Regions from separate parts of the Micromonospora sp. NPDC005203 genome, predicted to be linked through region 1. Evidence: riboswitches for the same ligand, from Rfam matches in the RefSeq annotation. Region 1 holds a riboswitch; each other region holds the start of a gene.
The links. A riboswitch is a leader RNA that binds a small molecule or an ion and turns the genes downstream of it on or off. The one in region 1 is predicted to bind cyclic di-AMP.
Positions count from the first base shown of each region.

Region 2: it holds a riboswitch for cyclic di-AMP, as region 1 does, so the genes downstream of both, ACFYPM_RS24225 (coiled-coil domain-containing protein) here and ACFYPM_RS01930 (coiled-coil domain-containing protein) in region 1, are expected to answer to the same signal.
Region 3: it holds a riboswitch for cyclic di-AMP, as region 1 does, so the genes downstream of both, ACFYPM_RS13915 (NlpC/P60 family protein) here and ACFYPM_RS01930 (coiled-coil domain-containing protein) in region 1, are expected to answer to the same signal.

Region 1 covers NZ_JBIAKV010000001.1:391,135-394,382, reverse strand. Annotated here, with positions in the region: gene ACFYPM_RS01935 (YibE/F family protein) at 1-1,320, shown strand, start outside; cyclic di-AMP (ydaO/yuaA leader) riboswitch at 1,487-1,617, shown strand; gene ACFYPM_RS01930 (coiled-coil domain-containing protein) at 1,622-2,641, shown strand; partial or broken gene ACFYPM_RS01925 (carbonic anhydrase) at 2,707-3,248, opposite strand, start outside.
Region 2 covers NZ_JBIAKV010000012.1:85,161-88,408, forward strand. Annotated here, with positions in the region: gene ACFYPM_RS24215 (HelD family protein) at 1-218, shown strand, start outside; gene ACFYPM_RS24220 (cation diffusion facilitator family transporter) at 326-1,243, shown strand; cyclic di-AMP (ydaO/yuaA leader) riboswitch at 1,355-1,486, shown strand; gene ACFYPM_RS24225 (coiled-coil domain-containing protein) at 1,492-2,559, shown strand; gene ACFYPM_RS24230 (alpha/beta fold hydrolase) at 2,869-3,248, shown strand, end outside.
Region 3 covers NZ_JBIAKV010000005.1:47,886-51,133, forward strand. Annotated here, with positions in the region: gene dcd (dCTP deaminase) at 1-83, shown strand, start outside; gene ACFYPM_RS13915 (NlpC/P60 family protein) at 147-1,187, opposite strand; cyclic di-AMP (ydaO/yuaA leader) riboswitch at 1,201-1,336, opposite strand; gene ACFYPM_RS13920 (N-acetylmuramoyl-L-alanine amidase) at 1,572-3,248, shown strand, end outside.

The DNA of each region.
Region 1 (3,248 bases):
ATCCTCGTCATGACCGTGGTGCCGCTCTTCGTCGCCACCGTTGTCGCCGCGGCGCTGCTCTGGCCGCGCGGAGGAGCACCGCAGACCGACGGCGGAGCGGACGTGCCGCGCTACGCCGGCACGGTGACCCGGGTGGTGACCGAGCCGTGCCCGCCGCTGCCGTCGAGCCCCGAGGGCACACCCAGAGTCGGCACCGGGCCGTGCGGCACTGTCGACGTCCGCGTGGACGAGGGACCCGCCGCCGGCCAGCAGGTACGGACACCGGTGCCCGACGGCCCGGGCGCGCCACGTGTCGACGTCGGCGACGAGATCATCTTGGTCGAGTTGACCGATCCGACCGATCCCACGCTCAGCAACTGGAACATCGCCGAGCATCAGCGCGGCACCCCGCTGGTGTGGCTGGCGGTGGTCTTCGCCGCCGCGATCGTCGCCTTCGGCCGGTGGCGGGGGCTGGCCGCGCTCGCCGGACTGGCGGCCAGCTTCGCCATCCTGCTCACTTTCGTGCTGCCGGGCATCGGCGCCGGCCGGTCACCGCTCCTGGTGGCGGTGGTCGGTGCCGCCCTGATCATGTTCGTGGTGCTCTATCTGACCCACGGCGTCACCGCGCAGACCTCGGTCGCGGTGCTCGGCACCCTGGGCAGCCTGGTGCTGACCGGCGCGCTCGCCACCGTCGCCACCGCGGCAACCCACCTCACCGGCTTCGGCAGTGAGGACGCCACGACACTGTCGATGTTCCAGGGTGACGTGGACCTGCACGGCCTGTTGCTCGCCGGGATCATCATCGGTTCGCTCGGGGTGCTCGACGACGTGACGGTCACCCAGGCGGCCACCGTCACCGAGCTGTCGAACGCCAATCCCGGGCTGACCCGCTTGCAGCTCTACCGTGCGGCGACCCGCGTCGGCCGGGCGCACATCGCCTCCACTGTCAACACCATCGTGCTGGCGTACGCGGGCGCGTCGCTGCCCCTGCTGCTCCTGCTCACCGCCGACGCGCGGCCGATCGGGCAGCTGCTCACCAGCGAGTTCCTCGCGCAGGAGATCGTTCGCAGCGCGGTCGCCACCCTCGGGCTGATCGCCGCCGTGCCACTGACCACCGGGCTGGCCGCGATCGTGACCGCCGCCGGGCGCGCCGAGACCACGCCGTCCGTCGATGCCACCCGGTCGCGCCCCCAGGCGGACGGCCGGGCGGAGGCACTGGCTGCCCTCAACGCGCCGCGATCGCGGCGACCCGACGAGCCGGACCAGACGCGGACCCGGCCCCCATCCACCGCCACCGACGGGTGGCCGGAGTCGAACAGGAGCACGGATACGGCATGGTGACACTCCTCAGCGTGACCAGATCGGGCCTCCCCCCTGAGAACCGCGTCACTGGTTACCCAACGCTATGGCGATATGACACTTTTGGTCAGTATCCAGGCGTAGCTCAGCCAGTCGACTCTCGGGTAACCTCGCTGCCGGTTACCGATGAAGGCGCGAAGCGGCGCCTGCGGTGCCACCGCCCAATCGCCAACCGGCGAGCCGGGGACCCAGGTGTGTGGGGTGAATCCGCGTCAGCGGTAGGGGCCACTTCCGCCCCGAACCCGTCAGCTAACCCGGTCGGCGGTCGACGGAAGGGAACATTGTGACGGCACCCCTACGCCGCTGGATGACACCCGTGGTGGCCGTGATCGCCGCACTGACCGTGCTCGCCGGCCCCCTCCCGGCCCACGCCGCCCCGACGACCCCCACGCCGTCCGGGCACGAGGAGGACGGCGAGCCCAAGCTGCTCAACGACGTCATCGAGCAGGCCAACCGCGACTACTCCGCCGCCAAGTCCAAACTGGACAAGTCCAAGAAGCGGCAGTTGGAGTTGGCGCTGGAGGTGGACCGGGCCAAGGCCGACCTGGACGCGCTGGCGCCACAGGTCGGGCAGATCGCCGCCCAGTCGTATCGGACCGGTCGGATCGGCGCGCTCGCGATGCTGCTCGAAAGCAACGCTCCGGACACCTTCGTGCAGCGCGCCGCGATGCTCGACGAGATCAACATGGTGAACGAGAACAAGCTCGCCGAGGTCAACGCGGTGAAGGCCCGTGCCGAGCAGGCCAAGCTGCTCCTCGACACCGAGGTCCGCGAGCAGCAGAAGCAGACCGCCGTGATGGCCAAGCGGAAGAACGAGGCCGACAAGGCGCTCTCCCTGGTCGGCGGCAAGGGCTTCACCGGTGGCCTGGTGGACGCCACCTCGAAGGTCGCCAAGATCGGCCCGGGTCGCACCGCCGACGGTGACTGGAAGGCGCAGTCGTGCAGTGAGAACGACCCGACCACGTCCGGCTGCATCACGCCCCGCACCCTGCACGCGTACAAGGAGGTCAAGGCGGCCGGCTTCAACCGGTTCGTCGGCTGCTACCGCTCCGGTGGGCCGTGGGAGCACCCCAAGGGCAAAGCCTGCGACTGGTCGCTACAGAAGAGCGGCTTCGCACCCTGGCACAACGAGGACACCCGGACGTACGGCAACAACGTCGCCGCGTTCCTCATCCGCAACGCGGACCGGCTCGGCATCTACTACGTGATCTGGAACCGGCAGATCTGGTTCCCGGCGAGCGGCTGGAAGTCGTACAGCGGGCCGTCGAACCACACCGACCACGTACACATGTCGCTGCTCTGACCCACTGGATCCTCCGTCGAGGGCCGCTCCGCACGAAGCGGGGCGGCCCTCGACGTGTCAGGCGGCAGCGACCGGTCGGCCGACCCGGTCGGCACGCCGAGCGTCGCGAAGCCGGCCGGCACGGCGGCTACCGGGCGCACCACCCCGGCGGCGAGCCGGTACGACAAACCCACCACCGCGCACCGCCCCTGCGTTACCTCGGCCGCCAGCACGGGCGACTGGCCGAGCAGCGTCTCGACGGTCTGCGCGATGTGGATGTCGACGATACCGTCGATGTCGTCCACGCCCTCGGTCTCGGCCCGGCGCAGGCTGGGCAGCACGGCATCGACGACCGCGCCCAGGTGCCCGGGAGGCTGGTTGCCGGTCACGACGGTCTCCCGCGCGGCCTGCACCGCCCCGCACGAGTCGTGGCCGAGCACCACCACCAGCGGGGTGCCGAGGACGGTCACCGCGTACTCCACGCTGCCGAGCACCTCCGGACCGGCCGTGTGCCCGGCCGTGCGGACCACGAACAGGTCACCCAGCCCTCGATCAAAGATGATCTCGGCGGCCAGGCGGGAGTCGGAGCAGCCGACGATCACCGCGAACGGATGCTGCCCGTCGGCCA
Region 2 (3,248 bases), on a different contig from region 1:
TCCCCCGCCGCGACGAGGTCGCCGGTTGGCTCGCCGCGCTCGACGCGCCGCGCCTACAGGTGGTGACGAGCCTGGAGGCCAAGGGCATGGAGTACGACGGGGTCGTGCTCGTCGCTCCGAGCGAGATCCGGGCGGATCCGGGTGCGGGGGTACGCACCCTGTACGTGGCCCTTTCCCGGGCCACGCAACGGCTCACCACGATCGATCCAACCGGCTGATTCGGCGCGCCTCGCGGGGCGGACCAGCGGTCCGCGTCACACTTGCATACATAGCGATGTGAGCATACATTTGACCGGGCCCCAACCGGCGGCGGAAGGTGGATCTCGTGGGCGCAGGTCATGACCACCACCATGGGTCGGTCGCCAATGCCGCACACCAGCACAGGGGCCGACTCTGGGCGGCGTTCGGGCTGCTCGCCACCCTGATGGTGGTCGAGGCGGTGGCCGCCCTGCACACCGGCTCACTCGCCCTGCTCTCCGACGCCGGGCACATGTTCACCGACGTGCTCGGCATCGGGATGGCGCTCGCCGCGATCACCGCGACCCGGCGGGCCACCGCCGACCCGCAGCGCACCTTCGGCCTCTACCGACTCGAGGTCCTCGCCGCACTGGCCAACGCCGTTCTGCTCTCCGGCGTCGCGATCTACGTGGTGATCACCGCGATCCGCCGCTTCGGCGACCCGCACGAGGTCGTCGCCGGCCCGATGCTCGTGGTGGCCGTGCTCGGCCTGCTTGCCAACATCGCCGCCTTCGCCCTGCTCCGCGCCGGAGCCCGGGAGAGCATCAACATCCAGGGCGCCTACCTGGAGGTGCTCGGCGACCTGCTGGGCTCACTCGGCGTGATCGGCGCGGCGCTCCTCATCTCCGTCACCGACTGGTGGTGGGCCGACCCACTGGTCGCCGTCGCCATCGGCGTGTTCATCCTGCCGCGCACCTGGCGGCTGGCACGGGCGGCCGTCCGCATCCTCGTGCAGGCCGCCCCGGAACACCTCCAGGTGACCGCCGTGCACGACCGGCTGGCTGCGGTCCCCGGGGTGGTCGAGGTGCACGACCTGCACGTCTGGACGCTCACCTCCGGCATGGACGTGGCCTCCGCGCACCTGACCATGGCACCCGGCGCGGAGGTCGGCGCGGTGCTCACCGCAGCGCGTACCGCCCTGCACGACGACTTCCGGATCGAACACGCGACGTTGCAGATCGAGCCCGGCGCCACCTCCGGAGCCTGCGGCTCGATCGAGTGGTGACACTTTTCTCGTGACGGCGTGCGCACCGTCCGTCACATCAGCTGCAGCGGCCCCACCCGCACCGGTAGGCTCGGTCCCGGCCTCCACCAGGCGGCGCCCTCCAGGCGCCGGTGGCGGTCGCCGCCTAATCGCCCATCCGGGCGAACCGGGGAACCATGTTCCTGGGGTGTATCCGCGTCAGCGGTAGGGATCTTCCGTCCCGAACCCGTCAGCTAACCCGGTCGGCGGCTGACGGAAGGACATGCGCAGTGGCACCAGCACGACCACCCGCCGCCCGACTGGCGGCCCTGATCGTCGCGATGTTCGCCCTCGGCGTCGCGATCCCGGCCGGCACCGCCTCGGCCGCTCCCCCGACAAGCCAGCGGGCCGCCGCCGCACCCGACTCCGACGAGGAGGGCGGCACCCCAACGCTGCGCGCCCAACTCGAGGCCGCCAGCAAGGGCTACCTGGACGCGAAGCGCGCTCTGGACACCTCCGTGCAGCGGCAACAGCAACTCGCCACCCAACTGAAGACCATTGAGGTCGAGCTGGCCCAGCGCGACGGCAAGGTCGGTCAGATCGTCGGCGTGGCGTACCGCACCGGCCGGCTCGGCGCGGTGTCGGCGCTGCTCGACAGCAGCAGCCCGGAGGGCTTCATGGACCGGGCCGCCGCCCTGGAGGCGGTGGCTGCCAACGAGGACCGGGTGCTGCGCGATCTGCTCGCCACCAAGGACCAGGCCAACCGCACCCGGGCCGCCCTGAACGGCGAGATCACCGAACAGCGCAAGCAGGTCGCGGTGATGGCCAAGCGCAAGGACCAGGCCGAACGGGCCCTGACCGTGGCCAACACCCCCAAGCCGCAGCCCACCGCCGACAGCGGCTCCAACCGGGGCACCTCCACCGCCAACGCGAAGGCGGCACCCCGCAACTCCGACGGCTCCTGGCCGTCCGAGTCGTGCAGCGTCAACGACCCCACCCCCGCCACCGGCTGCATCACCCCGCGCACCCTGCACGCGCTCAACCAGGCCAAGGCCGCCGGCTTCACCCGGTACGTCTCCTGTCACCGCCCCAGCGGCTCCGGTGAACACCCGAAGGGCCGGGCCTGCGACTTCGCCGCCCAGGCGAGCGGCTTCGGCGGCAACGCCACCGGCGGCGACAAGACGTACGGCAACAACCTGGCCGCGTACTTCATCCGCAACGCCGACCGGCTCGCCGTGCTGTACGTGATCTGGTATCGGCAGATCTGGCTGCCCAGCAGCGGGTGGAAGTCGTACAGCGGCGCGAGCGGGACCCCGTCCACCGACCACACCAACCACGTACACCTGTCGGTCTACTGACCCCACCGGGACGGTCCTGGTCGGTGGCTCACCTGAGTCTCCACTCAGTATGCCCCGATCAGAGGAATGCATCGCTCTCTTGATGAAGGGTGTCGTCGCGGCCCCTCGGCTGGTCGATGTTGCAGGTGCTACACATCTCGTGCTTCCGGATCGGGATGTGGTTCGGCACGTCGATCCGGTCGAGGGGCACGTTCGCGAGTGCCGTGCCGGTCGGCCGGGGGAGGAACCGTCGGGGAAGATCGCTTGACGCATTAAGTTAACGTCATTAACCTCCAGGAAGCGCCGTTAACCAGCCCTGTGGAGGTCGTCATGACCGAGTACTTGAGCATCGCCGGCAACACCCTCGGCTATGAGGTGTCCGGGCGAGGCCCCCTCGTCGTCCTGGCGCACGGTATCGGCGACAGTCGGCACTCCTACCGTTTCCTCGCTCCGGCCCTGGCCGACGCCGGGTACCGGGTCGCCAACGTCGACATCCGCGGCTGCGGCGACTCCAGCCTGGGCTGGGACGGCTACAGCCGCACCGACATCGCGGGTGACCTCGTCGCCGTCGTGCGCCACCTCGGCGGCCCAGCCGTGATCATCGGCCAGTCGATCAGCGGCGGTGCGGCGACCATCGCGGCAGCTACCGCGCCTGGTCTGATCAACGGCGTCATCGAGCTGGCGCCGTTCACCCGGGTACAACCCTTCGA
Region 3 (3,248 bases), on a different contig from region 1:
TCTACGGCTCGCGCTACCAGGGGCAGCGGGGGCCGACGCCGAGCCGCGCCTGGCAGCACTGGCGCACCTGGCCCACCCGCTGACCCCGTGAACGACGAGGGCCCGCCGCGACGAATCGCGACGGGCCCCTCGGTCAGTACCCATGATCAGCCTGGACGGCCGTAGCTGTGGATCGGGCCGTCGTCGACCTTCTTCATCTTGACCGGTTGACCGGCCTGCGAGGCGTGCACCACCCAGCCGCCACCGACGTACATGCCGACGTGGTGGATGTCGCTGTAGTAGAAGACCAGGTCGCCGGGGCGCAGGTCGGCCTTGCTGACGTTCTTGGTGACGCGGCTCTGCGCCGCGGCGTTGTGCGGCAGGGACACCCCGGCCTTCGCCCAGGCGGCCAGCATCAGCCCGGAGCAGTCGTACGAGTTCGGGCCCTCGGCACCCCAGACGTAGGGCTTGCCGATCTGCGCGCAGGCGAACTTGACAGCCGTCCCCGCGGCGCCGCCGGGATAGCTGCCGGGGCAGGGAGCTGGGCGCAACGGACCGCCGCCACCGCTGCCGTACACCTTGAGGCGCAGTTTTTGCAGCTTGTCGATCTCGTCGTTGATCTGCTTCTTCTTCGCGGCCAACTGAGACTCGGTACGGGTCAGCTGGGTCACCATCTCGTCGAGTGGCGCCTTCTGCCTGGCCAGCTCGTCGCGCAGGTCGGCCACCTCGCGGACGTCCTGCTGCTGGTTGTGCGCGAAGCGGTCGAGCATTTCGAGCTGGCCGACCACCTCGCTGGGTGACTGACTGCCCAGCACCGCGTTGACGGTCAGCACGTTCTCACCCTTGTAGGCGCGTACGGCCAGGGCACTGACCTTGTCCATGGCGGCGTCGACCTGACGCTCCAGCGGGGCGATCCGGGCGGCCAGCGCCTGGGCCTGCCTGCGCTTGTTGGCCAGGTCGATGCGGGTGGCGTTGTGCTGTTCGATGATCGGTTCGAGTTTGTTCCAGTCGGCGTCGATCTGGCGTTCGATCTCGGCGACGGACGGGTCGGCGTGGGCCGCCGTGGCGCTGCCGGTCAGGACGACGGCGACGCCGGCCAGGGCGGCGAGCGCGGTGGTGAAGCGGGACCAGCGTGGGCGCGGCGCGATCGACGGCGGGCCGGCTGCTGCCGACCGCTCGGACGACGGCCGCGGGGCATGGAGTGCCACCGGGGTTCCGTACTCCTTCTTCCTGACCGCCTACCGGGTTAGCTGACGGGTTCGGGCGGGAAGTGGGCGCCCTACCGCAGTGACTGCGGATTCACCCCGGGGGACATGGGTCCCCGGTTCGTTCGGAAACGACTCGGCGGTGTCGGACCGTTACCGCCCGGGCTGGACGGAGCTGCTATCGGGCCGACGAATGACCAGAGTAGAGACGCTTGTTACCACTCCGCAACCCGTGCGGCCGTGACACTCCGTACCGATCGGAGCGGATCACCGGCCGGAGGTGAAGAATTCTTTCCCCCACGAGTCGACACATGGAAAGGTATTGACGCGGACTCCCGGGCGGAGCGAGGGTGACCTCACCTTGACCCGCGAAATCTAGGGGGTTCGATGCACCATCCAACCCTGTTCCTCGGCCGGCGCGCGCTGCTCGCCGCAGCCGTGGTCGCCGCCGTGGTCGCCGCCGCGACCGCGGTCCCACCACCCGCCACCGCCGTCGCCGCACCCACCACCGACCGGCAGCAGCGGTACGCCGCCGCGGCGGCCGAGTACGGCGTACCGACCGACGTGCTGCTCGGCGTCTCCTACCTGGAGTCCCGCTGGGACAGCAACGCCGGCACACCCAGCACCAGTGGCGGCTACGGCCCCATGCACCTGACCGACGCCCGACACGTGGCCGCCCTGCCCGTGGGCGGCCACCACGACACCGGCGCCGAGGACCCGCGTGGCGACGACTCCCGTACCGCGCTGGCACCCGCGCCCCGGCCGGCCGAGGACCCGGCGCCACCCGCCGCCGCGTTGCAGACCGTGGATGCCGCCGCCGGGCTGACCGGCGCGACCCCCGACGCGCTACGCACCGACGCCGACGTCAACATCCGGGGCGGGGCCGCGCTGCTGGCCTCGTACCAGCGGGAGTTGGGCGCGCCGGTCGGTGCCGGCACCGACCCGGCCAGCTGGTACGGCGCGGTGGCCCGCTACGCCGGCGCGGACAGCGCCGACGCCGCGGCGGCCTTCGCCGACGAGGTCTTCACCACCATCGGCAGCGGCGAGTCGCGGGTGACCGACGACGGCCAGCGGATCACGCTGCCGGCCCGGGCGATCCGGCCGCAGCGATCGTGGCTGGACCGGCTGGGTCTGCGTCGGCTCGCCCGCCCGGACGGGCTGGAATGCCCCCGGACCATCTCCTGCGAGTGGATCCCGGCGCCCTACGCGGCGTTCGGCGACGGGGACTACGGCAACCACGACCTGTCCGACCGGCCCGCCCGGCAGAAGATCGAGTACATCGTCATCCACGACACCGAGGGAAGCTGGGCCACCACCCTGCGACTCGTCCAAGACCCGACGTACGTGAGCTGGCACTACACGCTGCGCTCGGTGGACGGGCACATCGCCCAGCACGTCAAGACCAAGGATGTCGCCTGGCACGCCGGCAACTGGTATGTCAACGCCAAGGCGGTCGGGCTGGAGCACGAGGGCTTCGCGGCGCAGGGCACCTGGTACACCGAGGCGATGTACCGGACCTCGGCGAAGCTGGTCCGACACCTCGCGCTGCGCCTCGGCGTCCCGCTGGACCGCCAGCACATCATCGGCCACGACAACGTGCCCGGCACCATCGCCGCGAACGTCCGTGGAATGCACTGGGACACCGGCCCGTACTGGGACTGGAACCACTACTTCGAGCTGCTACACGCGCCCCGGTTGGACACCGGCACCCCGGCCACCGGTCTGGTCCGGATCGACCCGGACTTCGCCACCAACCAGCCGGCGTTCGTCGGCTGCGTCACCGCCAGCGTGCCGTGCGCGCCACGCGGCTCCTCGGCGGTGGTGCTGCGCTCGGCGCCGGCCGCGGAGGCGCCACTGGTGAACGACATCGCGCTCCGCCCCGACGGCACCCCGAACTCCATGGAGGTGTCGGATCACGGCGCCCGCGCCTCCGCCGGCCAGACGTACGCGCTGGCCGGCCGGCAGGGCGACTGGACGGCGATCTGGTATCTCGGGCAACGCGCCTGGTTCCACAACCCGGCGTCCGCGCCCACCGCCAGCTGGACGGTCGGCCTGGTGGCCACT